DNA from 3 places in the Comamonas sp. 23 genome. Region 1 is predicted to be linked to each of the others. Evidence: predicted binding sites of a transcription regulator. Region 1 holds the regulator's gene; each other region holds the start of a gene.
What was found. The regulator LexA, encoded in region 1, represses DNA repair genes until DNA is damaged. The targets are predictions, from matches to a motif close to ACTGTATNNNNATACAGT.

Region 1 (9,736 bases):
GCGCGCCCGCTCAGCGACGAAGAAATCGACGCTTTAGCTGCGGCAGATTAAGGTTTGATGAAGTTGCGGCCCCACCGGGGCCGGCATGGCCGTCCGCACAGGCAAACCCCAATAGCGGTTTTGTAAAAAAAAGACACAATTTGCTGAAATTTTAGGCACAGCGCCTCCGGGCAGGCCTTGTGGATTGCATCCATTTTTTTCAGCACATTGCCATGCATACCCTGATTCTCAAGAAAACCGACAAAGGCATGGAGGCGCTGCGCGCCCGGGATCCCTCGTTGCCGCACCGCATGCGACCGGCCTTCATCATGTTTGATGGGCAAAAAAGCATTGAACAGGTGATGGCGCTGGCGCCCTCGGCAGGTGGACAGCTGCAGGTGCTCGAAGACATCAAGCAGCTGCTGCAGCAAGGCCTGCTGGAGCTTTTGCGCCCCAGCGACGCAGGCCAATTGCCCGCCAGCGCCAGTGCCATCATTGACAACCTGACCGACCCTGCGACCACGCCGCCACCCGCTGCTGCAGCCGCCCCAGTTGCCGCGCAGACCGCAGCCAGCAATGCAACTGCTGCCATCAGCAACCACAGCGAGCGCTATATCAAGGCCTATGCCGCTGCCAGCCAATTGGTCAGCGGCCTGGGGCTCAAAGGCTTTCGGCTGCAGCTGCAACTGGAAAAAGCCCAGGGCTACGACGGCCTGGTCGCCGTCCTGCCCAAGCTGCGCGAGGTGATCGACGCCAAGAAACTGCGCCCCATCGAGGCCATTCTGTTTGGCAGCAACGAGACCAATACGCCTGTCAAGCCTGCACCCTGAGCGCGGGCGCCGCAGCAGCGGCGACTGCCTGGGTAGGTGGCTTGTGGCTGTCGGGCCTGGTCGGCGGCGACTAGCTGGGCGCACCTGGCCGGCCGCACCTAGTCGGCTACACCTCGCTGGCAGCGCCTGGCCGGCCGCACCTCGCCGGCCGCACCTAGCCGGCCGCACCTCGCCGGCCACCCTCCTCGCTACAATTTAAGTTGGCTTCACTCTCCTCTCCTTTAGCACCATGGCATCCGCACCCGCGCCGTTTACTGTCTTGATTCCTTCGCGCATGGCCTCCTCGCGCCTGCCCAACAAGCCCCTGGTCGATATCGCCGGCCTGCCCATGGTGGTGCGCGTGGCCAGGCGCGCGCAGGAGAGCGCCGCCCAGCGCGTGGTGGTGGCTGCAGATGACGAGCGCATCATCGACGCCTGCAAAAAGCATGGTGTGCAAGCGGTGATGACCTCGCCCAAGCACCCCAGTGGCAGCGACCGCCTGGCCGAGGCCTGCAATGTGCTGCAATTGGGCGGCGATGACATCGTGGTCAATGTGCAAGGCGACGAGCCCTTGATCGCGCCGGCGCTGATCGATGCGGTCGCGGCGCTGCTCAGCGACCGGCCCGAGGCCAGCATGGGCACGGTCGCGCACCCGATTGCTGATCTGGAGTCGCTGCTCAGCCCCAATGTCGTCAAGGTGGTGCTCGATGCACAGGGCCTGGCCAGCTATTTTAGCCGCGCGCCCATCCCCTGGGGCCGTGATTTTGTGAATATGGCCTGGTGGAAGAACCCCGGCACCACCGGCACGCCCGGTTTTGCGCCGCTGCACCATATGGGCATCTACAGCTACCGCGCCCAGTTTTTGCATACTTTCCCTACGCTCAGCCAGGCCCCGACCGAGCAAATCGAGATGCTCGAGCAGCTGCGCGCGATCTGGCATGGCCACCGCATCGCCGTGCATGTGACGCGGCAGATCCCTGGCTCGGGCGTCGATACGCCCGAAGACCTGGTGCGCGTGCGCCAGCTGCTGGGCGCGGTGATGTAACCCGCGTGCCTGCCCTGCACCGCGACGGCCACCGATGCAAGCGCACCGTAAGCTAAAAGGCGCAGCATGCCTGTCTCGCGCAGCCGAGACACGGTATTGGTGCCAGTTCGCTGACAATCCCCTGATGCGTGATATGCTCAAGCCCAGTTTTTTTGTGTAAAAGCGGGCTTTAGTGCCCGCTTTTGCCGTGCAAGTTTTTTATTCTCCAAGGACCGTCATGAAATTAATTCTTTTGGGAGCACCCGGCGCCGGCAAAGGTACGCAAGCTGCCTTCATCTGCCAAAAATACGGTATTCCCCAGATTTCCACCGGCGACATGCTGCGTGCTGCCGTCAAGGCTGGCACGCCGCTGGGCTTGCAAGCCAAGGCCGTGATGGACGCCGGCCAGCTGGTCAGTGACGATCTGATCATCAATCTGGTCAAGGAACGTATCGCCCAGGCCGACTGCGCCAATGGCTTCCTGTTTGACGGCTTCCCCCGAACCATCCCCCAGGCCGACGCGATGAAGGCCGCCGGTGTCAAGCTCGACTATGTGCTGGAGATCGATGTGCCGTTTGAGGCCATCATCGAGCGCATGAGCGGCCGCCGCAGCCACCCCGCTTCCGGCCGTACCTACCACGTCAAGTTCAACCCGCCCAAGACCGAAGGCCTCGACGATGTGACCGGCGAGCCCCTGGTGCAGCGCGAAGACGACAAGGAAGAAACCGTCAAGAAGCGCCTGGATGTGTACAGCAACCAGACCCGCCCCTTGGTGGACTACTACGGCAGCTGGGCCGCACAAGACCCGGCCGCCGCCCCCAAGTACCGCGCCATCAGTGGCATGGGCTCGGTCGAAGAGATCACGCAGCGCGCCATTGCCGCACTGCAGGCCTGATAAGTCGCACAGACTTATCCGCACAGCCACTGTCTTGCGACAGTGGCTTTTTTAATGCCTGCTCATGCCATCAGCAGACCGGCATGTGGCGGCTGCTTTAGGCCTTGGCTTGGACCTGCGCCAGCGCCAGTTGCAAGCTGACCCGGCATTTGTAGGGCGTCAAGGCCACCGCCAAGTCCTTTTCCAAATCGGCCACCCCGGGCAGTACCGCATCGCTGATCACACCATCGCTGCAGCGGCTGCTGCGCCATACCGGCAGACCTTGCTGGCGTGCGCGCGCCATGGCCTCCAGCAGCACCTGATGCACGGTGCCATTGCCGGTGGTTGCCACCACCAGACCGTCGATGCCCTGGGCCTGCAGGGCGTCCACCAGCCCGGGGCGCATACCGGCATGGCTGGTCACGATCTCCACCCAGGGCCAGGGCTGGCTGGCGGGGGCAGGCAAGGCGGCCAGCCACTGGCTGCCGGTGTAGCCATCCGCTGCGCCTGGTGCCAGCGAGGCATAGCCCTGGCGCAGGCGCACGGTCACGCCATCCACCCAGCCCAGGGGCCCCTGCTCGCCCGATGAAAAGGCCAGCAAACGGTGCGGATGCACCTTTTGCAGCCAGCGCGCGCTGTGCAGCTCGCCGCCGCCCGTCACGGCCACGACCTCGCGCAGCAGCGGCTGGCCATCCGCAGCCAACGCCGCAGCGGCGGCCACGGCGTCCTTCAGGTTCTGCGGGCCATCGGGCATCAAGGCATTGGCCGGGCGCATGGCACAGGTCAGCACCACGGGCTTGGCCAGGCGCCCTAAAGCGCAATGCAGGAACCAGGCAGTCTCTTCGAGCGTATCGGTTCCGTGGGTGATAACAACAGCACGCACGGTCTCATCGTGCATGGCCGCATCGCAGCGCTTGAGCAGCGCATGCCAGACCTCGTCATTCATGTCCTTGCTATCAATTTGCGCTATCTGCACCGCATCCAGCGGGCCTGCCGCAGCTGTCTCAATACCGCTCACGCCCGCCAGCAAGGCCGCGATGGACAGCTGGGCCGCGCGGTATTGGCCGGGTTTCTCGGCGTCATCAGCCATGCCGGCAATGGTGCCGCCGGTGCCGATGATCAAAATTTTTGGCTGCAAGGCTTGCCTCCTGCAAAAAACTGGTTAAAAATACAGGTACTGGATTGATATACAGGTGTTGGGATGCACAGTGGCTTTGCTTCTGCCCGGCACCGCAGATCACACGGAGATCTTATGCGAGACCATCCCAAACTGACCGCGCGCCAACAAGAAATTCTGGACCTGATCCAGACCGCCATTTCGCGCACCGGCGCCCCGCCAACGCGCGCCGAGATTGCCAGCAAACTGGGCTTCAAATCGGCCAATTCGGCAGAAGACCATCTCAAGGCGCTGGCCCGCAAGGGCGTGATCGAGCTGGTCAGCGGCACCTCCCGGGGGATTCGCCTGCAAAGCGATACCGTGCGCTCTATCAACGCCGCACGTGGCACGCGCTTTTCGTCGCCGCTGGCAGGCGTGTCCAATGCCACGGCCGGCCTGGGCCGTGTGGTGCAAGAGCTCGCCCAGCTGGCCCTGCCGCTGATTGGCCGCGTCTCGGCCGGCTCGCCCATCCTGGCGCAAGAGCATGTCGACCAAACCTATACCGTGGAGGGCGGCCTGTTCCAGCAGCAGCCCGATTACCTGCTCAAGGTGCGCGGCATGTCGATGCGCGATGTCGGCATCATCGATGGCGATCTGCTGGCCGTCAAAGCCACGCGCGAGGCCCGCAACGGCCAGATCATCGTGGCGCGCCTGGGCGATGATGTCACCGTCAAGCGCCTCCAGCGCACCAAGGACGGCATTGAACTGCTGGCCGAAAACCCGGATTACCTGCCCATCATCGTGCAGCCCGGCGAGCCCTTTGAGATCGAAGGCATTGCCGTGGGCCTGATCCGCAACACGATGCTGAACTAGGCCTAGCGGCCCCCTCGGCCCTCCCTTTTCTGCGCAACCCCAGGTAGCGGGCGTTGTGGGCTCTTGGCCCACAGCCCTGGGGGATGCGCTCGCCCTGCGCAATCCTGCTGTTACCCGTATACCAAGGAGTCTCCTATGCTTGTAGCAGATGCATTGCGCGCGCTTGCGCCTTTTTCCCTCGTCGCCGGCCTGCCCTGGTTCCAGTCCATCCAGCGTGCCATTGTGCGCAGCAACCGCCGCCGCCCCGGCCATGGCGCCGCCAATGACGGCCAACTGGCCGCCCAGGTGCACTGCTTTGCCACCGCGTCCTCTGCCGCTGTACAGCGCGGCGCCGCCCAGCAGCTGAGCTTGCTCGATGGCCCGGTAGCTCAGTCCAGCGTGGATACGTCAGGCGCGGATACCTCCTGCATGGACACGCCCCGCGTTGACTCGCCTGCCGATGGTGCACCAGTGCAGCGCCCCATCGACCGCATCCGCCTGCCGCGCAAACCCGCTGCGCGCCGTCGCCTCTCAGCAGCTGCGCAGTCCCACACCCGCCCCTTCCTGTCGGTGCAGCGCTGCAGCGCCCAGGCCGCCAATGATGCGCCCATCAAGATGTACTGGGCCCAACCGGCCAGCCTGCACCGCCAAAAAGGTATGCGCTGGGCCATGTCGGGCAGCATGGCCGATATCTGTGCCGAGCTCGAGCGCCTGGAGCGGCTGGAACATCTGCACGCGGTCTAAGCCGCCGCCCAGGGCGGGGATCAAGTCTGGCCCCCAGCATGCGTTGAACGCCGCAAACAGGGCCAGACTAGCCGAAGGTTTGCGCATGGGGCTCAGCGTCCCCGGCGCGGCATCTTGCCGCAGGCAGACCCGATTGCCGCTAGGTGCGGCCGGCTAGGTGCGGCCGGCTAGGTGTGAACTGTCAAGAGGTTGTTTGCAGATTTGAGCCTGGCCATCGGGGTAATTCGACCAATGCCGCTGTGAGGCCTGTGCCAGTTGTAGTAATGCTGCCAGCGATGTAAGGCTTGTGTTCGCTCAGCTGAATTCTGGTATGTCCAACCATAGGCCCACTCGCGCAGCGCCGATTGGATGAATCGCTCGGCCTTGCCGTTGGTCTGTGGCCGGTACGGCCTGGTGAACTTGTGCTGCACGCCCAAGGCGTTGCAGGCCGCAGCGAACTCCCTTGAGCGGAATGCCGCACCGTTGTCGGTCAGCAGGCGTTTGATGCTCACTCCAAGCCCCGCGTAGTACGCCACGGCGTTGCGCAGAAAGGCGACGGCTTGCGGCGTTTTCTCGTCCGGATGCATAGCGGTAAAGGCAATGCGTGCGTGGTCGTCAATGGCCACGAACAGTGTCTCCCATCCCGCACCATCGACCGAATCGCGCCGATTGCCTGTGACGCGGTGGCTGGGCCGAACGATGCGCCCGAGCTTCTTGGTATCGATGTGCAGCATGTCTCCAGGCGCATCGTGCTCATAGCGAACCACGGGCTCGGACGGCTGCAGATCGCTGAGTCGAGACAGGCCCGCACGGGCCAATACCCGGCTCACGGTGGACGCCGAGACGCCTGCGTAGCTGGCAATGCGCGACTGCAGCATGCGGCGTTTGCGTAGCTCAACAATGAGTAAGGCCTTGGACTCGCAGATGGCTTTGGGAGAGCAAATGGGCCTGGAGGAAGCATCGGCCAGGGCTGCTTCGCCGCCCGAGAGGTAGCGGCCCAGCCACTTGCGAGCGGTCTGTGCGGTGACGCCTTGAAGGGCTCCGGCCTGAGAGGCATCCAGGCCTTGCAAGGTCATCTGTTTGACCATCTCCAGTCTCCGGGCAAAGGTAAGTCGGGCATGCTTATGAGTGTTCATCCGGTTGGCTGTCCTGAGTGGGTTGGGTGTTTGGCGACTTCCAGTCTCTCAAATCCAACCCGGATGAACACCGGATACAACCTATTGAACCTTCACAGCTAGGTGCGGCCGGCTAGGGGTGAGCAGCCAGGCAACAGCCTACCGGAGGGTTTCCAGAACGACGCTGAGATAGTCTGGGCAACATGCAAGACAGGTGCAACGGCAGTACAGACCTGCCCAGTCCAGCAGCACCCCTCCCTGCCGTCCAGGCCAGGCCTTGGTGGTGCAAGGCCCATGCGCTGGGCACCCCGCGCTGTCAGCCATCGCTCCCTGCTGCCCACTTGCACCAGCTACGCGTGCTGTCAGCGCGCAGCAGCGACCACCTCCAGCGCCTGCTGCTTGAAGGGCGCCAGCTGCTCCCGCAAGGTATCTCTTGCGCTATCCACCGCAGCGGCGACGGCATCGGGGCCAAATACCAGGCCTTGCAGCAATACAAAATGCACATTGCGGATGCCGATGGAGGCCAGCGCATAGCGCAAGTAAGGCGTCAGAAAATCTTCCTGCCGGGCCCGGGGGCCCGTGTGGAAGCCGCCCGAGCTCACCAACACCAAGGTGGGCCGGTCTTTCATCAGGCCGATCTTCCCTTCAGGCGTGGATGCAAAGCTGCGGTGGATGCGGATCACATGGTCCAGCCAGAGCTTGAGCGTGGCCGGCACCGCAAAGTTGTGCATGGGGGTCAGAATCATCAGCAGATCGCTGTCTTCCAACTCCTTGATCAGCGTTTCGGACCAGGCCAGCGCCGGTGCATCCGCGCTCGCATTGGCGGTGATCGCCAGCGCATAGTCGCGGCTGATCGGCGGTATCGGGGTGGCCACCAAGTCGCGCTCGCGCAGCGGCTGCTGCGCCAGGCCCAACTCGGCGAGCATATCGGCCGCCAGTTGGTAGCCATGGCTGGCCTGGCCATGGGGGCCACAGTTCAAGAGCAAGGTACGGGTCATCAGTCGTCCAATCGTTTGAAAATAATCACACCCCGGTGTCCAGCCAATGCCTGGGGCATCAAGCCGCACTGCATTTGCAGACCCAGGCCGCCAGCGTGGTCCGCCCCAGGCGAGCGGGTCCCGTGGGCAGCAAGCTGTCACCGTCCAGCAACGCCCCCCGATACAGAGCGTGGGCATCGCCCAGCACTTCCCGCGGGTCGCCGCGCAAGCGCAGGTACTGCTGCATCCAGTCGGCCATCGCCATCTTCTGGGGCCCGGCCACCTCCATGCAGCCATCCAACGGCTGCGCCAGCGCGGCATCGGCCACCAACATCGCCAGGTCCTCTGCGGCCATCGCCTGCATACGCGCTACGGGCATGGTCAGCGCCGTACCGGCAGGGCTGCCCTGTGCCAGCCGTGCCAGACTTTCGTACAGGGGTGCGGCACGCAGCACCGTATAAGGCGTGCTGCCTGCCTGGATCAGCTGCTCTCGCAGCGCCAGCGCCTGGTAGTAGCCGCTGTGCTGCAAGCGCTGCAACCCCAAGGCCGACAGCGCAATATGGTGCGCCACTGCTGCAGCGGCGATGGCGGCATTTAGCTGGCGGCATATGCTCGCCCAGCTCGCCAGCGCATCGGCCGTCTCCATCACAGGTGGCTCGCGCACATCAATCAGCACCTGGGCGCCATGCAGCGCAGCTGGCAGCCTGGGGTCCACATCCGCAACCACCGGGTAGCCCAGCTGCCGCAGATTGCTGACCACCTTCGCGCCCAGCAGCTTGCAGCCGCCCAGAACCAGGACTTTCATAGGCCGTCTTGCGCCACGCCGGGAGCTAGCTTCTTAAACCGGCATCTTGCGAAAGGCAATCGCAAAGCGGTTCCAGCTGTTGATCGAGGTGATCACGGCCGTCAGCTCCATCAGCTCGGCATCCGTGAAGTGGGGGCGCACGGCCTCCCAGACGGCATCGGGCACATGGTTGTGCGACACCAGGGTCAGCGCCTCGGTCCATTCCAGCGCAGCGCGTTCGCGGTCGCTGAAGAACGGCGTCTCACGCCAGGCGGCCACGGTGGCCAGGCGGCGGCTGGATTCGCCGGCCTTGACCGCATCGGTCACATGCATGTCCAGACAAAAGGCGCAGCCATTGATCTGCGAGGCGCGCAGGCGCACCAGTTCCTTGAGCAGAATGTCCAGGCTGCCCTTGGCAATCTGGTTTTCCACGCCCATCAGGGCCTTCATGATGGCGGGGTCGGCGGTGTAGAAGTCGAGTCGGGTTTGCATAGCTATCTCCATGGCTGGGTTGCGTCGGTGAATTCCGTTGCTGATAGGCAGTATGCAGTTGTCTTGGCCAAGCCAAAAGAGCCAAGAAATGCAAAAATGACTAGGCCATGATTTCTGACCCTCCCAATTCCCACCCTGTGCCAGCGCTGCAGCTGCACATCGACCGCAGCCTGCAGCTGCCCATGTACCTGCAGATCTGCCAGCGCTTCAAGACCGCCATTGCGCAAGGCCATCTGCGCGCCGGCGACCGGGTGCCTGCGTCGCGGGCGCTGTCCACCGAGCTGAACCTGGCGCGCGGCACCGTCGATCTGGCCTACCGCATCCTTGCCGACGAAGGCTACTTCCAGGGGCGCGGCGCGGCGGGCACCGTCATATCACCGAGCCTGCCCCCGGCTGCCACGGCCCCGGCGCCGCAAGCCATCGCCCAGCCACCGGCCGCCGATATCGTGGACCACGACGGCCTGCAGCCCCGCCCCTTGCAGCTGGGCCTGCCCGCGATCGATGCCTTTCCGCGCAAGGTCTGGAACCGGCTGGTCACCCACCGCCTGCGCAGCAGCGAGCCCTACCGCCTGGCCTACCCCAACCCGCAAGGCGATGAGGAGCTGCGCCAGCGCATTGCGGCCTACCTGGCGGTCTCGCGCGGCGTGACCTGCGTGCCCGAGCAGGTCTTTGTCACCACCGGCCTGCGCAACACCCTGGAGCTGAGCCTGCGCAGCCTGGCCAGCCCTGGCGATGCCTTCTGGTTTGAGGACCCGGGCTATATCCTGGCGCGGCCGTTTTTGCAAAATGCCGCCGTACAGATCGTGCCCGTGCCCGTCGATGCCCAGGGCCTGCAGGTGGATGCGGGCCGGCAGCTGAGCCCCTATGCGCGGTTTGCGATGGTGACGCCTTCGCACCAAAGCCCGCTGGGCGTGACTCTGTCGCTGGAGCGGCGCATGGCGCTGCTCGAATGGGCGAGCGAGGCGGGCAGCTGGATCATCGAAGACGACTACGACAGCGAGTTCCGCTACC
Region 2 (9,736 bases), 1.3 Mb from region 1:
CGGCGTGGCCTACACTGCCCCGAAGCTGACGCAAACCGCTGGTGGCGTCAACCAAGGCAAGCTCGCCACCGGCACCCCCAAGTGGCAAGGCAAGCTGGGTGCGGAGTGGGATGTTCCTGGCGTGCAAGGCCTGGCCCTCAGCGCCAACGCCACCGCCGTATCCCGCCAGTACATCAGCGCCGACAACAGCCTCTGGGCCGCCGGCCGCACCACCTATGACCTGGGCGCCCGCTACATCACCAAGGTGGCCGACAAACCAGTCACCTTGCGGGCATCTGTTCTGAACGCGACCAACAAGTCGTACTGGGGCATGCCCCAGCTGTCCAGCCTGGCGCTGGGCGCGCCGCGTACGTTTGCGCTGTCGGCGTCGGTGGATTTTTAATTAAGTTAGTAGCTAGCCCGCTGCAGCGCTTGCCGCTGCGGTGGGTGATGTGAGTGAGCCCAGATTGCTGCTGCCGTTGGCAGGGGGCGTCTGGGCTTTTTGTTGGGTTGGCCCGGTTTGAAGCGCGCAGATGCCGTCAACGCGAGGCACTGTGCAGACGCAAAAAAACATGCCCTCAGCATGTGTGTAGATAGAGAGAGATCAGGGGAGGGTAGACAGAAGGTCTGGTGGTGCTGGCTTGCCAAACATTGGCAGGGCAGAGCAAAGGCGTTTTCAGAGACTGGATCGCTGCGCTGCAATGGCGCTATCGAAGCCGGTGTTCATCGCAAAAAAATGCGTGGCTAGTGTGAACCATTGGCTGGCAAAAACGACTTCCGGACAGTTCCGGTAAGTCGCCCCACGATGAACCTTGGAGTAGCCGCAATTGCTACGCCATGGGTGCAGTATACGCTCAATTGAGAATCATTCGCAAATAAGCTTTGGGGTTGTGGGGGGATTGGGGTGGGGTGCAGAGAGCCGATGAATCGTAAACGGCAATTCTTGGAGTTCGGGTTGGCGGAGGCCGGGAGATCTTCAAAGGGGTAGACGTTGCATCGAAGTTGGTATCGAGCTTCTGATGGCAGTGCTCAGCCATTGATCGCTGTTTTAGGCTGGATGCGGTCGATCAATTTGACTAGGCGTTATGGCCGCCATCGGGTGGTCGGCAGTCTTGCATCTCCGCCATACATGTGCCCTTGATTCATGTCCTCACTTGCTGGCGCATTAGACCGCTTGGCCACCCATGCCATATACAAGATTCCCAGAATGCAAAGAATCAGCGCCGGCCAGCCAACAACAAACACTCCCAAGACCCCTTCAACGAAAAACAGCAGACAGATCCATAGCTGTATAGGCCTGAACCGTCGCAGCGCTTGTTGGTGCATGCGAGCATCATCCTGCTCATCCACTCCGGAACCAGAGGGATCAACTTCGATAAGGCCTTCACCCAAGGAAGTTTGACTGACGACTTCATCGGTCACGACAAGGAGCTTGTGCTCGTGCTCCATAGCAATAAATCCTTTCAGGTTGATACATAAATGCGGACGCTCGGGTGGCGTGCTTGCAAGCATTCAGAGGGCGGTTTGGTTGCAGAAATAGTCCATTTCAGACTATTCCAGAACGGACTTTAACTTGTGAGCAGTTTCATGTCCATCCACCATGTACCGCTCCACCCACAATCCCAACTACCAGCTCTTACTGTCCGTTCTCACTGCCACGCGCAAGCGTATGGGCGTGTCGCAAGTGGAGCTGGCACAGCGGCTTGGCAACACGCAGACGTTTGTGTCCAAGTGCGAGCGCGGCGAGCGTCGCATTGATGCTGTGGAATTGGTGGAGTTCGCTGAGGCGCTTGGTGTGCCACCGTTGGAGGTCCTTGCGGAATACCTCGAAAGACGGGATAGCAACCTATTCGCAGCTAGCAAGAAGACGAGAAGCCGAAGCTAAAAGGGGGCAGACTACGCAGCTTTGGGTTGCGGAAAACTGCGTGTGCGAGCGAGCGTGGAGAAAGTCGGATAGCCCCGGTGTATCTGGTGCCTTTGCCTGTTCTTTCCTGTTAAGGAGCGGAGATAGAGGCTCTCCTCGATTAGGGCGTAAATTCGCCGTAAACCTTATCCCTTGAAAGCACCTCACTTATGCCTTTGTATGTGGCTCACTTCCTCATGAAGGAGGAAAACCTTTGGTTGAACAATCCACCGCCGTACGAGGTTCTTCGCAGTGAAGAACATCACTTTCTCGCATTGCATATGTTCGCAGCCGGCGACCCAGAGGCGGCATACAGCCGCGCTGTGGACATGCTCCCTGGCTTGAGCGATGCGAACCACGAAGGGCCAGGCGATCGAACAAATTTCGAAGCGGTTGGTATCTTCGATCTCGACGACGTATTCGTCGCTGAGGATCTTTCAACCAACCTGAACGACATCTATGGTGTTGATATTGGGGTGTTGGACATTGAGGAACTGCTGCATAAGCGATCTAGGGCCAAGCATGAGTTGCGCCTCTTCAAATATCAGACGGGCTTAGCTGCCACCGCAGCGAGTTAGCAATCTTTCCTGAATCCGCTGGGCCACTTAGCACGCCGCGTGCAGTACTGGCGCGTATCTCTAACGCGCCCGCAGCCCCCTCACCCCAGCGCCGTATCCAACACCATCATCAACACAAACCCCACCATCAACCCCGTAGTCGCAAAAAACTCATGCCCCTTGCGGTGCGATTCCGGGATGATTTCGTGGCTGATGACGAAGAGCATGGCGCCGGCGGCGAAGCCCAGGCCCCAAGGCAGAAGCAGGGCGGAGCTGCCGATGATGGCGGCGCCGGCGACGGCGCCCAGGGGTTCGACCAGGCCGGAGGCGATGCCCAGCAGGACGGAGAAGCCTCGGCTGTAGCCGACGGCCAGCAGTGCGGCGGCGACGACAAAGCCTTCGGGGACATCCTGGATGGAGATGCCGATGGCGAGCGCATTGGCGCGCATGCCTTCATTGCCGGCGTAGCCCACGCCAATGGCCAGGCCTTCTGGCAGGTTGTGCAGGATGATTGCAAACACAAAGAGCCAGGTGCGGCGCAGCTGCTGGGCGCTGGCGCCTTCCCGGCCTTTGATGAAATGTTCGTGGGGCAGCAGGCGGTCCATCACCAAGAGGGCCATGCCGCCCAGCAGGATGGAGGTGCCGACGACGCCGCCAGCAGCCCAGGCGCTGCCGCCAAAGATATTCGAGGCGCGTGCGGCATCCAGTGCGGGGATGACCAGCGAGAACGCGCAGGCGGCCAGCATCACGCCGGCGCCAAAGCCAAACAAGGTATCCCGTGTGCGCTCCGACGGGCGCTGGGCCAGCAGCACGGGCAAGGTGCCCAAGGCAGTGGCCAGCGCGGCCATGCAGCCGCCCAGCAATGCGTTGCGCACCGAGGGCTGGTTTTTCAAGCCATCCCAGATCAGTGCGGCCAGCGCAAATACCCCCAGGGCACAGATCAACAGACCGATGCGGGTTTGCAGCTTGAGCGCCGGTTTTGGCGCAGGGCTGGCGGTGCTGCGCGATGCGTCATCGCGCGGATCGGGCTGGTTGTCCATTTCCATTGGTTGGTTGCCTGGGGTCATGTGCGTGCTCGCGTGCTCGAAGAAGGGAGTGACTTACTTGCCCAGTGCAGCGGCGTACTTGCGGGCAACGACGCCCCAGTCCACCACATTGTAGAAAGCGGCAATGTATTCAGGGCGGCGGTTTTGGTACTTCAGGTAGTAAGCGTGCTCCCACACATCCAGGCCCAGGATGGGGGTGTTGCCCGAGCCAATGCCCTTCATCAGGGGCGAGTCCTGGTTGGCGCTGCTTTCCACCGCCAGCTTGCCTGCAGGGGTCACGGTCAGCCAGGCCCAGCCGCTGCCAAAACGGCTCAGTGCCGCCTTGGTGAAGGCATCCTTGAACGCGTCAAAACCACCCAGGTCGGCATCGATGGCCTGGGCCACATCGCCTTGGGGCAGGCCCCCGCCGCTGGGCGACATCACTTCCCAGAACAGGCTGTGGTTGGCGTGGCCGCCGCCGTTGTTGCGCACGGGCAGGCGCAGCTTCTCGGGCAGCGATTCCACCTGGGCCACCAGCGCTTCGACGGGCAGGTTGGCGAACTCCGTGCCTTCAACCGCCGCATTGAGGTTGTTCACATAGGTCTGGTGGTGCTTGCTGTAATGGATCTCCATCGTCTGGGCGTCAATATTGGGCTCCAGGGCATCGTAGGCATAGGCCAGCTTGGGCAGGGTATAGGACATATCGTGTGTCAGTTGTTGAGTGGAGAACAGTGGGTTAATGCCGGTGCGGCGGCTGTCAGTGCAGCAGCGTGCCCGGCGGCGGGTTGCCCGAAGGCATGGGAACGCTGTGGGCCTGCCGCTCCATCGCATCCTCGCGCTCGCGGGCGGCGCAGCGGTTGTGGTGCTCGGTCAAGGCGGCAAAGGTGTGGTGCAGGTGCTTGCAGGCGGCCGATCGCAGATCGGCGCTGGCATGGTCGTCGCGCGTCAAGGCCAGCAGCTGGTGGTGGGCGCAGTTGATGCACTCGCCGGCCGATATCGGCTGGCTCAAGGTGTTGAAGCAGTCGGCCAGGTTCAGGTGCGCCACCACAAAGGCGGCCAGGCGGTCATCGGCGCAGACGCCGGCCGGCGCATCGTGGAACAGCTGGTGCGCCACGCGCAGTGCATGCTCATGCCAGGCCAGCGCTTGCTCGGGGCGGTTGTCGCGGCTGGCTTCCACGCCGGTCTGGGTCAGGCGCTCCCATTCGCGCAGCAGCAGCGGGCCCGATACGGAGGACGGAAAACGCGAGCTCATGGCAGCTCCTTGGCGGGCACGCTGGCCGCCGTCATCACCCAGGCGTGCGAGGCCTTGGCGGTTTCTGTGGGGACAAAGGCCTGGGGGTCTTCGAGCAGGCAGGTGCTGCCCAGGCGCTTGCATTGGTCATGCTCGCGCCAGTAACCCCCGTGGCTGATGCAGCCGGTCTGGCAGATCACCAGGTTGGTGGCATGCTGGCCCAGCTCTTGCAGATAGGCATCGGGTGGGGGCGGGGGCACGGCGGCCACTTCCATCGTCGCGGCCGGGTCCACACAGCGGCGCACGGCCGTGACGGCCGCGCGGTTGGCGATGGCCGACAGGTGCACCAGGCGGTCCTCGCGCTCCCAGATGAGGGCGCTGTCGCGCATGATGACCTGGGCCCGCAGCTGGGTGACTTGGGCGCGCAGCGCCTCGACTTCCGCGCGCAGTGCATCGACCTGGGCCGTGCAGCGCGCTTGCAGTGCAGCATAGTGGCGCAGCATCACACCGTGCTCCTGCACCAACGGATGGATGTCACTGTCTGGGTTTGGCACGGTTGGCTCGCCTCCACGGGATAAACGGAAAACACTTTGCTCGGCATCAAGGCAGCGTCAAATAAAAACATAATAAATGAGAATCGTTTCTATTCGCAAACTCATTTGTATATAGCCTGCCTGCAAGCAGTGGAATAGTGCTATCGGCTGCGCGAGCCTGAGGGCCAGAAGGGGACATGGCGGCAAAGTTAAAATAGCTGTATAAAAATACAGATAAGCTATCACTCACCTTCACCGCATCCGACCCCCCATGCTGGCCCCCCACCGCTACTACTACCTGCACAACTTCGAGCGCGCGCTGCAGTGGCTGGGGCAACGCTATGGCGATGTGCTCGATGCGCAGGAGCAGCAGTTTTTGGCGGACTTTGCGCAGGCCCCCATGCCGTCGCAGGCGCTGATGGTGCGCATGCTGATGCGGCGCGGGCCCTGGTTCCGCGCGGACAAGCTGGTCTACGACGAAATCCCCGATGTGCATGCTGCCGCACAGCCCCTGCTGGCACTGGGCTGGATCGATGCCGATGCCGACATGGCGCTGGCCGAGCTGTTTGCGCTGCACACCAAGCCCGAGCTGCTGCAGATCTTTGCCAACGCCGGATTGGCACGCTCGCTGCGCAAGGCAGACATGCTGGCCCAGCTTGCGCAATGGGCTCAGCAGTCTGATCCAAGCACCGAGCAAGAAGCCCAAGAGCAGCTGCAGCCCTACCGAAGCTGGCACCCCCAGGCCGAGCATGCCGCCTGGCGCGTGACGGTCGGCGAGCTGGCCGAAGGCTTGCGGCTGATGTTCTTTGGCAATCTGCACCAGGACTGGTCGGAGTTTGTGCTGGCCGACCTGGGCATCTTCAAATACGAGACGGTGGCCTTTGATGCGCAGTCGCGCGCCTTCCAGACCCGTGCCGATGTGCAGGGCTACCGCCAGCTGCAGCAGTGGCGCCAGGCGGTGGATGAGGACGAAGACCGCCAGGCCTTGATGGACGCGCTGGCCGCCTGGCGCAGCGCCAACCCCTGGCTGCAGCAGCGCCACGCCAAGGTGCTGCTGCGCCTGGGCCAGGCCTGCGAGCGCAGCCAAAGCTGGGCGCTGGCCGAGCAGGCCTATGCCGCCAGCCGCTATCCGGGCGCACGCCACCGCCGCATGCGCGTGCTCGAACGCATGGAGCGTTTTGACGAGGCTCTGGCCCTCGCCAGCGCAGCCGCGCAGCAGCCCGAAAGCGATGAAGAAAGCCAGCGCCTGGCCCGCATGCTGCCACGCCTGCGCCGCCACCTGGGCCAGCGCAGCGCCAGCCGCCGCGCGCTCAAACCCGAGGTGGCGCAGCTGCGCGAGGATGTGGCGCTGGAGCGCGTGCTGCGCATGCCACGCATGGCGCCCGATCTGGCGGCGATGGATGCGCTGAGCGATGCGGCCGCGTTGGAGGCCGCCTTGCGCGCTGGCGACGCGATGAACACCGCCGATGCCACCGAAGGCCTGCGCCTGATGCCGGTGGAGTACGCCTTGCGCGACCACTGGCACCGCGAGGACGCACCGGTGTTTTATGTCGAGAACGCGCTGGTCAACTCGCTGTTTGGTCTGCTGTGCTGGCCGGCGATTTTTGCGCCTTTGCCGGGGGCGTTTTTTCATCCGTTCCAGGCGGGGCCGGCCGATGTCTATGCGCCCGATTTTGTTGCGCGGCGTGCGGCGCTGTTTGAGGCTTGTCTGGCGACCTTGGACGACGGTAGCTACGCCGAGGTAATCCGCCAGCGCTTTGCCGACAAGGCTGGCCTGCAATCGCCCTTTGTGTTTTGGGGCACGTTGACGCAGGCGCTGCTGGACCATGCGCTGGCCTGCATACCGGCGGCCCACCTCCAACTTCTGTTCCAGCGCCTGCTTGGCAACCTGCAGGCCAACCGCACGGGCTTTCCGGATCTGGTGCGCTTTTGGCCGCAGGAAGGGCGCTACCAGCTGGTGGAGGTCAAGGGCCCAGGCGACAAGCTGCAGGACAACCAGATCCGCTGGCTGGAATACTGCGCCGCCCATGGCATCCCCGTGGGCGTCTGCCATGTGCAGTGGCGCGAGGCGGGCGCATGAGCTACACCGTGGCGGTGCGCGCCTTGTGCGAGTTCACCGCCCGCGCGGGCGATCTGGATTTGCGCTTTACGCCAGCGCCATCGGCGCTGGAAGGCATCGAAGGCCATGGCCTGGTGCGTGCCCGCCGGGGCGCGGGCTATGAGGCGGAGCTGCGCCTGGCGGGCAGCTTTGAAGACCTGCAGGTACGCGGCCGCGCCGATGGCTTTGACCCGGCCCTGGGTCAGCTCGAAGAAATCAAGACCTACCGGGGCCAGATCGACAGCGTGCGCGACAACCACCGCGCCCTGCACTGGGCGCAGGCCAAGGTCTACGGCCATCTGCTGTGCCTGGAGCGGGGCCTGCCCCGCTTGAAGGTGGCGCTGGTCTATTTCAACGTGGGCACGCAGCAAGAGACGGTGCTGGCCGAGCCCTTCAGCGCCGCCGAGCTGCAGGCGTTTTTTGAGCAGCAATGCCGCTTGTTTTTGGATTGGGCGCGCAGCGAGGCCGCGCACCGCAGCGCGCGGGATGCGGCGCTCACGGCGCTGCGCTTTCCGTTTGCGCAGTTCCGTACCGGGCAGCGGGCGCTGTCGGTGGCGGTGTACCGCACGGCCAAGGCGGGTTTGCAGGCGGGCGGCGGCAGCTGTTTGATGGCGCAGGCGCCCACCGGCATTGGCAAGACCGTGGCCACCATCTTCCCCATGCTCAAGGCCAGTGCAGAGCAAGGCTTGGACAAGCTGTTTTTTCTGACCGCCAAGACCACCGGCCATCGGCTGGCCTTGCATGCGCTGGGCCTGTTGCAGACGGCGCTGCAGGGCCAGACGGGCGCGGTGCCGCTGCGCGTGGTGGATCTGCAGGCGCGCGACAAAAGCTGCGAGCACCCGGACAAGGCCTGCCATGGCGAATCCTGCCCGCTGGCCCAGGGCTTTTACGACCGCCTGCCCGCTGCCCGCGCCCAGGCCCTGGCGCAGGAGCCGATGCTGACGCCCGACAGGGTACGTACGCTGGCGCTGCAGCACCAGGTCTGCCCCTATTACCTGACCCAGGAGCTGGCGCGCTGGAGCGATGTGGTCGTTGGCGACTACCACTACTTTTACGACAGCGCCGCGATGCTGTACGCGCTGACCCAGGCCCACCAGTGGAAGGTGGGCGTGCTGGTGGACGAGGCCCACAACCTGCTCGAACGCGCCCGCCGCATGTACACGGCCGAGCTGCCGCAGCACACCCTGGCAGCAGCGCGCAAGGCGGCAACCGGCCCGGTCAAGAAATCGCTGGATGCCTTGAACCGGCAATGGACGGCCCTGAACAAGGCCCAGCAAGAGGGCGGCCAGGACTACCAGGTCTATGCCGAGCTGCCACCCGGCCTGCTGGGCGCCGTGCAGCGCGCCGTGGCCGCCATTGCCCAGGCCCAGGGCGACAGCCCCATGCTGCCGGGCGACGCGGTGCTGGGCTTTTACCTGGAGGCACTCTCTTGGCTGAACCTGGCCGAGCAGCTGGGGCCGCATGCGCTGTTTGATATCAGCCTATGGGGCAGTGCTTTGGGCGGTGCATCTGCCGGCCGCCGGGGGCCGATGTCCACGCTCTGCATCCGCAATGTGGTGCCCGCGCCGCACCTGGCCGCGCGCCATAGCGCCGCCTGCGCCACGGTGCTGTTCTCCGGCACCCTGGGGCCGCAGGCCTTCTACCAGGATCTGCTGGGCCTGCCGCCCACCACGCAGTGGGTCGATGTGCCGTCGCCCTTCCAGGCCGCGCAGCTGCAGGTGCAGATTGCGGGGCATATCTCCACCCGCTACCAGGACCGGGCGCAGTCGCTGGTGCCGATTGCCGAAGTGGTGGCAGCGCAGTTTGCCCGCCAGCCGGGCAACTACCTCTGCTTTTTCAGCAGCTTTGATTATTTGCAGCGCGCGGCCAAATGCATGCAGCGCCTGCAGCCGCAGCTGCCGCTGTTCTGCCAGACCTCGGCCATGGATGATGCCGGGCGCGCCGCCTTTTTGGCGCGCTTTGACGAGGCCGGGCAGGGCATTGGCCTGGCCGTGCTGGGCGGGGCGTTTTCAGAAGGGGTGGACTTGCCGGGCAACCGGCTGATAGGCGCCTTTATTGCCACCCTGGGCCTGCCCCAGGTCAACCCCATCAACACGCATATGCAGCAGGCCATGGCCCAGCGCTTTGGCGCTGCCAAGGCCTATGACTACACCTACCTCTACCCGGGGCTGCGCAAGGTGGTGCAGGCGGCTGGGCGGGTGATTCGCAGTGAGGATGACCGGGGCGTGGTGGTGCTGATCGACGACCGCTTTCACCGCGCCCAGGTGCGCGCGCTGCTGCCTAGCTGGTGGCAGCCGCAACGGTGGTAGATTGGGGTTTCTCAGAGGAGAGCAGGGGTTTATGTACCAAATTTCCCATAGCATCAAACGCTGTAAGAAAATAGCGGCCTCTATGCCGATCCAAGCCTTTT
Region 3 (9,736 bases), 680 kb from region 1:
TGGTTGTAGCGGTCGGCCAGCTCCACCAGCTCGTCGTGGCCTGCGACTGCAATGCGGTAGTCGAGCTGGCCGCTGGCAAAGGCCTTGGCGCCTTCGCTCAATGCCTCGATGGGGCGAATCCAGCGCCGGCTCAGCCACCAGGACAGGGCCCCGGCCAGCAGCAGGCCCAGCAGACCGGTGATGGCCAGGAACACCAGGTGCTCCTTCAAAAAGGCACTGTCGATCTGGTTTTTCAGGTCTTCGGGCTGGTTCAGCGTCAAGGTGCCGATCAGCATATGCTGGCTGTCGAACAGCGGGTTTTTGGCGCTGCCTAGTGTGGGCGGCACACCGGCCAGCAGCTTGCCCTGGTTGTCGAGCAGGCCCAAACGCTGGGAGAGGGGGTGGCGTTCAATGGGGCGCAATTGCTGGGTCAGCATGGGGCCAATCGTGGCGCGGCGCGGCGCCTCGCTCTCCGCCGGGGGCGAAACGGGCACGGCCGCCTGGCTGCCAAAGCGGGTCAGCGCATTCCAGCGCTCCGACGTCAGCGAGACCCAGTGCGGATCCTTGGCATACTCGCGCCGCAGCTGGCTCTCCAGGTACTCCAGCCGGCCCAGCTCGATCTGCGCCACATAGCCGCCCAGACCGCGCTGCAGGCTCCAGTACGAAAAGCCGAAAAACCCCAGCAGCAGGCCCAGCAGCAGCAGCACCATGGCCAGCAGCACCCGCGTTTGCAGACGGGTAAAGCGAAACAGCTGAAGTCGGGGTGTGGTCACAGAGGGCGGGTGGGGCAATGGCGGTGTGGGCACAAACGGCAAAACGGGCAGACGCAATGCCTGCCCGGCTATTCTCTTACACAGTGCGTGGGTGTGTAAAAGGGTTGCTTGATCAGGACGTCATCACCGGCCCTTAGGGCCCGATGGAGGCGCCGCGCTGCGCCACCAGCTGCTTGCCGACCATGCGGCAGGTGGCTTTGGCTGTTTTTCCGTTGTCCAGTGTCAGTTGCACGGCTTCGCCGGCCTTCTTGCCCTGGCAGGCCTCAATGGCTTGCTTGGACGGCGCGGGCTTGGCGGGGCTGGCCGCGTAAGCCTGGGCGGTGGCGATCCAGAGGGCTGCAGTCACGGCGGTGCTGCACAGCAGACGGTGGCGAAGTGGTTGAGAACTCATGGCATTCCTTTGTAAAAAGAGGCTCTGCGGCCAGGCCGCGATCTGGTGTGGGACAGAAAGAAGCGGGTGAAACAGAGAAACTGGAGTGTGTTTACGCCTCTCCGCAGAGCCCATGACTGAACTATAGGAGCCAAATGTGGAGGAAGTTGGGCCAGCTTTGTGGCAGGTGTGACAAAGCGAAAACCGCATGCCTATTGGCTTGGCGCAGGAGCGGGCGCCATTGCGTGCGCCGCAAAGTTATGCAAAGCGGGCCGGGGCTCAGGCCAGCAGCGCAGCCGGGATGGGCGCCCCGTCCAGCGGGCGGCGTGCCGCAATCCGCTGCACCACCCGGTCCGGGTTGCGCAGCAGCCCTGCCTCATAGGCGATGACAGACCAGCTGGCACAGACTTGCAGCAGCTCGCCGGGCTGCAGCAGGAAGTCGGGCCGGGAAGGCTTGCCATAGGCGGCATTGCCTTGGGCAAAGGTCTCGTACAGCAGCAGCCCGCCGGGCGCCACACTGGCCAGAATGTGCGGCCATAGCGGGCGCCACAGATAGTGGGTGACGACCACCGCGTCGAACGCCCGGCCTTCCAGCGGCCAGGCCCCGTTTTCGACATCGGCCAGCAGCCATTCTCCCGCCGTGTCCGCCTGCAGCGACTGCAGCGCCGCGCCATCGCGGTCAACGCCGGTTACCCGCAAGCCCTGGGCCTGCAGGTAGCGGGCATGGCGGCCCTGGCCGCAGGCCAGGTCCAGCACCTGGGCGCCTGCAGGTATCAGTGGCGCAAAGCGGGTGATCCAGGGCGAGGGGGCGGGGCTATGGGGCATGCGCTAGAAACAGGCCCAGACATGGTCAGCCATCTGCACCATGAATTCCGGTTGCGCGTAGAGCATGAACACCAGCGCCAGCAGCACCGCCACCAGTAGCCAGATGGCGGCGCGCTGCCAGCCGCGCAGCGGCGCGGCGCCAGCAGTGGGGGCGGTGGGTGGTGCAGGCTGTTGCATGAAAGTTCGGTTATCAGGCCGCCAGCGGCAGCCGCTGCACGGGCTCTTCCTTGACCGGCAGATTGACCAGGCCGGCGAATACGCCCAGGCCAATGGCCACATACCAAACCACATCATAGCTGCCGGTGCGGTCATAGAGGTAGCCGCCCAACCAGATGCCCAGGAAGCTGCCGATCTGGTGGCTGAAGAACACAAATCCGCTGAGCATGGACAGGTGCTGCACGCCAAAGATCTGCGCGATGGCGCCGTTGGTGAGCGGCACGGTGGACAGCCACAAAAAGCCCATCACTGCGGCAAAGACATAGACCGACCAGGGCGACAAGGGCACCAGCAGGAAAACCACGATGGCGATGGCGCGGATGAAATAAATGCCCGAGAGCAGGTAGCGCTTGGCCATGCGCTGGCCGAGCGACCCGGCCAGGTAGGTGCCAAAGATGTTAAAGAGGCCGATCAGCGCCAGCGAATAGCTGGCCACATGCGGCGGCAGGCCGAAGTCCTTCAGGTAGCTGGGCATGTGCACGCCGATGAACATCACCTGGAAGCCGCAGACAAAGTAGCCTGCGGTCAGCAGCAAAAAGCTGGGGTTGCGAAAGGCCTCTGCCACAGCCTGGGCAATGGTTTGCTGCGCGCCACCGGCAGCACTGTGCTTGAGCGCGTGGAAATTGGGCTCGCGCAGCGCAATGGCCAGCGGCACGATGGTGAGCACCAGGATTGCGCAGACCAGCAGCGCGTTCTGCCAGCCCAGGCTGGCGATCAGCTGGCCCTCGACCGGCACCATGAAGAACTGGCCAAAGGAGCCCGCGGCCGCGGCCACCCCCATGGCCCAGGAGCGTTTCTCGGCTGGCAACTGGCGCCCGATGACGCCATAGATCACCGCATAGGTGGTGCCCGTTTGCGCCATGCCGATCAAAAGGCCGGCGGTGAGCGCAAACATCAGCGTATTGGGCGCCCAGGCCATGCCGGCCAGGCCCAGCGCGTACAGCAGCGCGCCGCAGACCAGCACCTTGCTGGCGCCAAAGCGGTCGGCCAGCATGCCGGTAAAGATGCCGATCAGGCCCCAGCTGAGGTTTTGCACCGCCAGCGCCAAGGCGAAGGACTCACGCGTCCAGCCCATCTCCTGGGTGATCGGCTGCAGCCAGAGGCCAAAACCGTGGCGGATGCCCATGGACAGGGTCACTACGGCGCCGCCACACAGCAGCACGCGGGCCATGGACAATCGTTGTGCGTTGTTTTGCATAGTCAGGGGATGTGTCTCGTTATTTAAGAACGTGATTGCGGTCTCTACGCGCGGGGAGATCGTAAGCACGTTCTAGAAATTGTTACTCCAACGCCAAAAACCGGCTGTCGCCCGCATATTGCCCGGTGGCTGTCCAAGCCCATTGCAGGCTTTTGCGGCCAAGCGTCGTGAATCGTCAACAAGTTCCACCTGTTTATCTATACAGCTATTTACAATGGCAGCCGCTAGAATGGAAAGTTATGGCAAGCAAAAACACGTCTACCAGTGAATACGCAGAGGGCTCGATACGGGTTCTCAAGGGGCTTGAGCCGGTCAAGCAGCGCCCGGGCATGTATACCCGTACCGACAATCCGCTGCACATCATCCAGGAGGTGATCGACAACGCGGCCGACGAGGCCCTCGCCGGCTTTGGCAAGAAGATCCGCGTCTATCTGCACACCGATGGCTCCATCAGTGTCGAGGACGATGGCCGGGGCATTCCGTTTGGCATGCACCCCGAAGAGCATGCGCCGGTGGTGGAGCTGGTGTTCACCCGCCTGCACGCGGGCGGCAAGTTCGACAAGGGCCAGGGCGGCGCCTACAGCTTCTCGGGCGGTCTGCATGGCGTGGGGGTTTCGGTGACCAACGCCTTGGCCACCCGCATGGAGGTGACGGTGCACCGCGATGGCTCGGTCGCCACGATGGCCTTTGCCGGTGGCGATGTGGTCGAGCCTCTGCAGGTGCGCGCGATGGTCAGCGGGGACCGCAAGCAGGGCACGACGGTGCGCGTCTGGCCCGATGCCAAGTATTTCGAATCCAGCCACCTGCCGATGGGCGAGCTGGTACACCTGCTGCGGAGCAAGGCCGTGCTGATGCCCGGCGTGAGCGTGCAGCTGACGCAGGACAAGAGCCGCGAGACGCAGACCTGGCAGTACAAGGGTGGCCTCAAGGACTACCTGCTGCAGACCCTGCCGGTCGACCCGATCATCCCCGTGTTCGAGGGCGAGGGTTTTGCCGGCCGCAGCGATGACCATTTTGCCGAGGGCGAAGGGGCATCGTGGTGCGTGGCCTTTACCGATGAAGGGCAGCCGGTGCGCGAGAGCTATGTCAACCTGATCCCGACCACGGCGGGCGGCACGCATGAAAGCGGGCTGCGTGATGGCCTGTTCCAGGCCGTGAAGAGCTTTATCGAGCTGCACTCGTTGCTGCCCAAGGGCGTCAAGCTGATGCCCGAGGATGTGTTTGCCCGTGCCAGCTATGTGCTCTCGGCCAAGGTGCTCGATCCCCAGTTCCAGGGCCAGATCAAGGAGCGCCTGAACTCGCGCGATGCCGTACGCCTGGTCTCGGGCATGGTGCGGCCAGCGCTGGAGCTGTGGCTCAACCAGAACGTCGAATACGGCAAGAAGCTCGCCGAGATCGCGATCAAGGCGGCGCAGACGCGCCAGCGCGCCGGCCAGAAGGTGGAAAAGCGCAAGGGCAGCGGCGTGGCCGTGTTGCCCGGCAAGCTGACCGATTGTGAAAGCCGCGACCTGGCCTATAACGAGGTGTTTCTGGTCGAGGGTGATTCGGCCGGAGGCAGCGCCAAGATGGGCCGCGACAAGGAAACCCAGGCCATCCTGCCGCTGCGCGGCAAGGTACTCAACACCTGGGAAGTGGACCGCGACCGCCTGTTTGCCAATACCGAAATCCACGATATCTCGGTAGCCATTGGCGTGGACCCGCATGGCCCCGATGACGAGGTGGACCTGAGCGGTCTGCGCTACGGCAAGATCTGCATCCTGAGCGATGCCGACGTGGACGGCTCGCACATCCAGGTGCTGCTGCTGACCCTGTTCTTCAAGCATTTCCCGCAGCTCATCGACAAGGGCCATGTCTGTGTGGCGCGGCCGCCGCTGTTTCGCGTCGATATTCCTGCCCGGGGCAAAAAGCCTGCGGCCAAGGTCTATGCGCTCGACGAGGCCGAGATGCATGCCATCTTCGACAAGGCCGCCAAGGATGGTGTGCCGCGCGAGAAATGCCAGGTCAGCCGCTTCAAGGGCCTGGGCGAGATGAATGCCGAGCAGCTGTGGGAAACCACGCTGAACCCGGACACCCGCCGCCTGCTGCCGGTGCGTCTGAGCCAGACCGATGTGCTGCAAACCCGTGAGGTCATGACCCAGCTGATGGGCAAGGGCGAGGCTGCGGCCCGCCGCGACCTGATGGAGCTGCACGGCCACGAGGTCGAAATTGATATCTGATGTCCTGCTGCCCACGCCGCTGAATAAACAATCGAACCCAAGCCAGCCGCGCGCAGCCGTGCCACAAGCAAAGAAAGCTGAACCCCTATGAGTGAAGAGAACGGTCAGGACCTGCTGTCCAACCCGGTGCCCGAGGACGGCGACAGCCTGGACCTGGGCAATTACGCGCAGCGCGCCTATCTGGAATATGCGCTGTCGGTGGTCAAGGGCCGCGCACTGCCAGACGTCTGCGATGGCTTGAAGCCCGTGCAGCGACGCATCCTGTTTGCGATGGAGCGCATGGGCCTGGGCTACAGCGGCCCCAACCGCGCGACGGCGGCCAAGCCGGTCAAAAGCGCCCGTGTCGTTGGTGATGTGCTGGGCCGCTTTCACCCGCATGGCGACCAATCGGCCTATGACGCGCTGGTGCGCATGGCCCAGGACTTTGCCCAGCGCTACCCGCTGATCGACGGCCAGGGCAACTTTGGCAGCCGCGATGGCGATGGCGCAGCGGCCATGCGTTATACCGAGGCGCGCCTGTCCAAGATCACCAGCCTGCTGCTCGACGAGATCGACATGGGCACGGTGGACTTTGTGCCCAACTACGACGGCTCCACCCAGGAGCCCAGCCAGCTGCCGGCGCGCCTGCCGTTCTCGCTGCTCAACGGCGCCAGCGGCATTGCGGTGGGCCTTGCCACCGAAATCCCCAGCCACAACCTGCGCGAGGTGGCCGATGCCTGCGTGGCGCTGATCAAGAAGCCGGCGATGACCGACTTCGACCTGCAGCAGATCATCCCCGGCCCGGACTTCCCCGGTGGCGGCCAGATCATCAGCAGCGACAAGGACATTGCCGACGCCTACCGTACGGGGCGCGGCTCGATCAAGGTGCGTGCGCGCTGGACCATCGAAGAGCTGGCGCGTGGCCAGTGGCAGCTGGTCGTCAACGAGCTGCCGCCGGGCGTTTCCTCGCAAAAGGTACTCGAAGAGATCGAGGACCTGACCAACCCCAAGATCAAGACCGGCAAGAAGACCTTGACCCAGGAGCAAAGCCAGCTCAAGGCCACGGTGCTGTCATTGCTCGATGTGGTGCGCGACGAGTCGAGCAAGGATGCGGCCGTGCGCCTGGTGTTCGAGCCCAAGACCGGCAAGACGCCGCAGTCCGAGCTGATCACCTGCCTGCTGGCGCACACCAGCCTGGAGAGCTCCTCGTCGGTCAACCTGACGATGATCGGCATCGACGGCAAGCCCACGCAAAAGTCGCTGCGCCTGATGCTGGAAGAGTGGATCGAGTTCCGCCAGACGACGATCACGCGCCGCTCCGAGCACCGGCTCGCCAAGGTGCTCGACCGCATCCATATCCTGGAAGGCCGGCAGACCATTCTGCTCAATATCGACGAGGTGATCGCCATCATCCGCGCCAGCGACGAGCCCAAGGCCGCGCTGATGGCGCGCTTTGACCTGAGCGAGCGCCAGGCCGACGACATCCTGGAAATCCGCCTGCGCCAGCTCGCCCGCTTGGAAGCGATCAAGATCGAGCAGGAGCTGAGCGAGCTGCGCGCAGAGCAGGGCAAGCTCGAAGACATTCTGGCCAACCCCGCCTCGCTCAAGCGCCTGATGGTCAAGGAGATCGAAGCGGACGCCAAGCAGTTCGCCGATGCGCGCCGCACCTTGATCCAGGAAGAGAAAAAGGCGGTTGCCGAAGTCAAGGTGGTCGATGAGCCGGTCACCGTCGTCGTGTCGGAAAAAGGCTGGGTGCGCGCGCGTACCGGCCACGGCCATGCGGCCGACAGCTTCAGCTTCAAATCGGGTGACAGCCTCTATGGCACCTTTGAATGCCGCACGGTCGACCAGCTGCTGGTCTTTGGCAGCAACGGCCGGGTCTACTCGGTCGCCGTGGCCAACCTGCCCGGCGGCCGCGGTGATGGCCAGCCGGTGACCACCTTGATGGAGCTGGAAGCGGGCACCCAGATCCAGTACTACTTTGCCGGTCCGCTGTCGGCCCATTTGTTGCTGGCCAGCAGCGCGGGGTATGGCTTCACGGCCTTGGTGGAAAACATGGTCTCACGCCAAAAGGGCGGCAAGGCCTTTGTCAGCCTGGACGAGGGCGACACGCTCTGCGCCCCCTCGCATATCTCGGGCAGCAGCGGTAGCCAGCCGCTGGCCGATGCCAGCCACGTGGCCTGCGCCTCGGTGGGTGGCCGCATCCTCACCTTCGAGATCGGCGAGCTCAACCACATGGCCAAGGGCGGCAAGGGGCTCAAGCTCATTGACCTGGAAGACAAGGACCGCTTGGCCGGTGTGGCCGTCTACACGCGCAGCATCCGCATCGAAGGCTTGGGGCGCGGCGGCAAGGCCCGTGAGGAAACCCTTGAGATCCGCAGCCTCAACAACGCCAAGGCCGGACGCGCCAAGAAGGGCAAGCTCGCAGACCTGGGCTTCAAGCCCAGCGCCGTGTTCCGCGTCGAATAAAGCGCGCGGTCATGCACGACCAAGCCCTGCCCGGCATTGCCCGGCAGGGCTTTTTCATGGCCCGCCGTTGCAGCGCCGATCAGCGCGGCGCGGGCAACAGCGCCCGCAGATGGTCGACAAAAGCGCGCACGCCCCGGGGCAGGTTGCGGCCCGTCAGCGTTTGCAGCTCGATGGAGCGCGCATGCATGCCGCGCTCGCGGATGGGCACGGTGTGCAGCAGGCCCCGGCGCACATACTCGCGCACGGTGACCTCGCCGCCCAGGGTGAGCCCGCCGCCGTGCAGCACAAAGCGCACCAGCGCATCGAACTGCCCGCTCTCGAGCACCGGGTCAAACACCAGGCCGCGCTGGCCGCTGGCAATGTCAAACAGCTGGCGCGCGGTATTGCCGTCGTCCAGCAGCGCGAGCGGGTAGGGCTGCATCTGCGCCAGGCTGACGCTGGCAAAACGGGCCAGTGGGTGGCCGGGTGGCATGATCAGGATGACCGGCGAATTCTGGCGGTGCTGCACATCGATATCGCGCACGGCGGCGCGGCTGTAGGTCAGGCCCACATCGGCCTCGCCATTGCGCACCGCCTGGGTCACCTGGGCGGGCGAGGCCGAGACCAGCTGGAACTGCATGCCCGGGTGCTGCTCGCGAAACGTGGCCATCGCGAGAGGCAAAAACTCAAACGCAAAGCCGGCCGATGCGCAGACCCGCACCTGGCCCCGGCGCAGGCCTTGCAGTGCCTCGATATCGGCCACCACGCGCTCGGCATCCAAGGCATGGCGCTTGGCATGGGTGGCCAAGAGCTCACCGGCCGCACTGGCGACCATGCCGCGCGGGCGGCGCTCGAACAGCGGCACCTGCAGCACTTCCTCCAGCGATGCGATCTGGCGGCTGACGGCCGAGGCCGAGACATTGAGGCGCAGTGCGGCCTCGCTCACCGAGCCGCTGCGCACGACTTCCAGAAAGTAGCGGATGGCGGTGTCCTGGAGGTGCTGCGAGGGAGTCATGGTCTGCTTTGCAAAAAACGCAACGATAACCGCAAAAAATTGTGATTGTCGAAATAGGCCGCATTGCCTATGCTGGATTTTTCTGACATCCAAGAGACATACATTCCATGCCATCCCAGCCTGTTCCTGCCGACCACAGCATCGTCGAGTTGAGCGCCGTGGCGCTGTCGGCAGCCATCCAGCGGCGCGAGTTGTCCTGCACCGAGGTGCTGCAGGCCTTCTGGGGCCAGATTGACCGGTTGAACCCCCAGGTGAATGCGCTGGTCGCGCCCATGCCGTGCGAGCCGCTGCTGGCCCAAGCCGCACAGCTCGATGCCGAACTGGCCCAGGGCAAGAGCCGCGGGCCGCTGCACGGTTTTCCGCAGGCGCCCAAAGACATTTCGCCGGCCGCCGGCATGGTCACCACCAAGGGCTCGCCGATCTTCCAGGGCCAGGTCAGCAGCAGCGATGCGGTGATTTTTGAGCGCATGCGCGCGGGCGGAGCGCTCTTTGTGGCGCGCAGCAATTCACCGGAATTTGGCCTGGGCGGCCACACCTACAACCCGGTCTACGGCACCACCCGCAATGCCTTTGACCAGAGCCGCTCGGCCGGTGGCAGCAGCGGCGGTGCAGCCGTTGCGGTGGCCTTGCGCATGCTGCCCGTGGCAGATGGCTCGGACATGATGGGCTCGCTGCGCACGCCGGCGGCCTTCAACAATGTCTACGGCCTGCGCACCT

Region 2: ACPEE1_RS19735 (VRR-NUC domain-containing protein) is a predicted target of LexA. The motif match lies at 5,446-5,463, and genes of this name have one in related genera.
Region 3: ACPEE1_RS17165 (DNA topoisomerase IV subunit B) is a predicted target of LexA. The motif match lies at 3,550-3,567, and genes of this name have one in related genera.

Annotation. Positions count from the first base shown of each region.
Region 1 covers NZ_CP187127.1:3,100,647-3,110,382, forward strand. Annotated here, with positions in the region: gene ACPEE1_RS14005 (Trm112 family protein) at 1-51, shown strand, start outside; gene ACPEE1_RS14010 (hypothetical protein) at 213-809, shown strand; gene kdsB (3-deoxy-manno-octulosonate cytidylyltransferase) at 1,039-1,833, shown strand; gene adk (adenylate kinase) at 2,051-2,707, shown strand; gene ACPEE1_RS14025 (asparaginase) at 2,805-3,824, opposite strand; gene lexA (transcriptional repressor LexA) at 3,939-4,655, shown strand; gene ACPEE1_RS14035 (hypothetical protein) at 4,791-5,378, shown strand; gene ACPEE1_RS14040 (IS481 family transposase) at 5,546-6,493, opposite strand; gene ACPEE1_RS14045 (FMN-dependent NADH-azoreductase) at 6,835-7,470, opposite strand; gene ACPEE1_RS14050 (SDR family oxidoreductase) at 7,529-8,254, opposite strand; gene ACPEE1_RS14055 (carboxymuconolactone decarboxylase family protein) at 8,288-8,725, opposite strand; gene ACPEE1_RS14060 (PLP-dependent aminotransferase family protein) at 8,833-9,736, shown strand, end outside.
Region 2 covers NZ_CP187127.1:4,377,711-4,387,446, reverse strand. Annotated here, with positions in the region: gene ACPEE1_RS19775 (TonB-dependent receptor) at 1-382, shown strand, start outside; gene ACPEE1_RS19770 (hypothetical protein) at 1,063-1,491, opposite strand; gene ACPEE1_RS19765 (helix-turn-helix domain-containing protein) at 1,580-1,864, shown strand; gene ACPEE1_RS19760 (hypothetical protein) at 2,053-2,460, shown strand; gene ACPEE1_RS19755 (ZIP family metal transporter) at 2,541-3,479, opposite strand; gene ACPEE1_RS19750 (superoxide dismutase) at 3,540-4,166, opposite strand; gene ACPEE1_RS19745 (hypothetical protein) at 4,222-4,716, opposite strand; gene ACPEE1_RS19740 (hypothetical protein) at 4,713-5,198, opposite strand; gene ACPEE1_RS19735 (VRR-NUC domain-containing protein) at 5,500-7,308, shown strand; gene ACPEE1_RS19730 (helicase C-terminal domain-containing protein) at 7,305-9,635, shown strand; gene ACPEE1_RS19725 (TonB-dependent receptor family protein) at 9,718-9,736, shown strand, end outside.
Region 3 covers NZ_CP187127.1:3,778,840-3,788,575, reverse strand. Annotated here, with positions in the region: gene ACPEE1_RS17190 (ATP-binding protein) at 1-752, opposite strand, end outside; gene ACPEE1_RS17185 (hypothetical protein) at 886-1,143, opposite strand; gene ACPEE1_RS17180 (class I SAM-dependent methyltransferase) at 1,402-1,947, opposite strand; gene ACPEE1_RS17175 (hypothetical protein) at 1,951-2,124, opposite strand; gene ACPEE1_RS17170 (MFS transporter) at 2,138-3,361, opposite strand; gene ACPEE1_RS17165 (DNA topoisomerase IV subunit B) at 3,601-5,577, shown strand; gene parC (DNA topoisomerase IV subunit A) at 5,665-8,025, shown strand; gene ACPEE1_RS17155 (LysR family transcriptional regulator) at 8,105-9,019, opposite strand; gene ACPEE1_RS17150 (amidase) at 9,127-9,736, shown strand, end outside.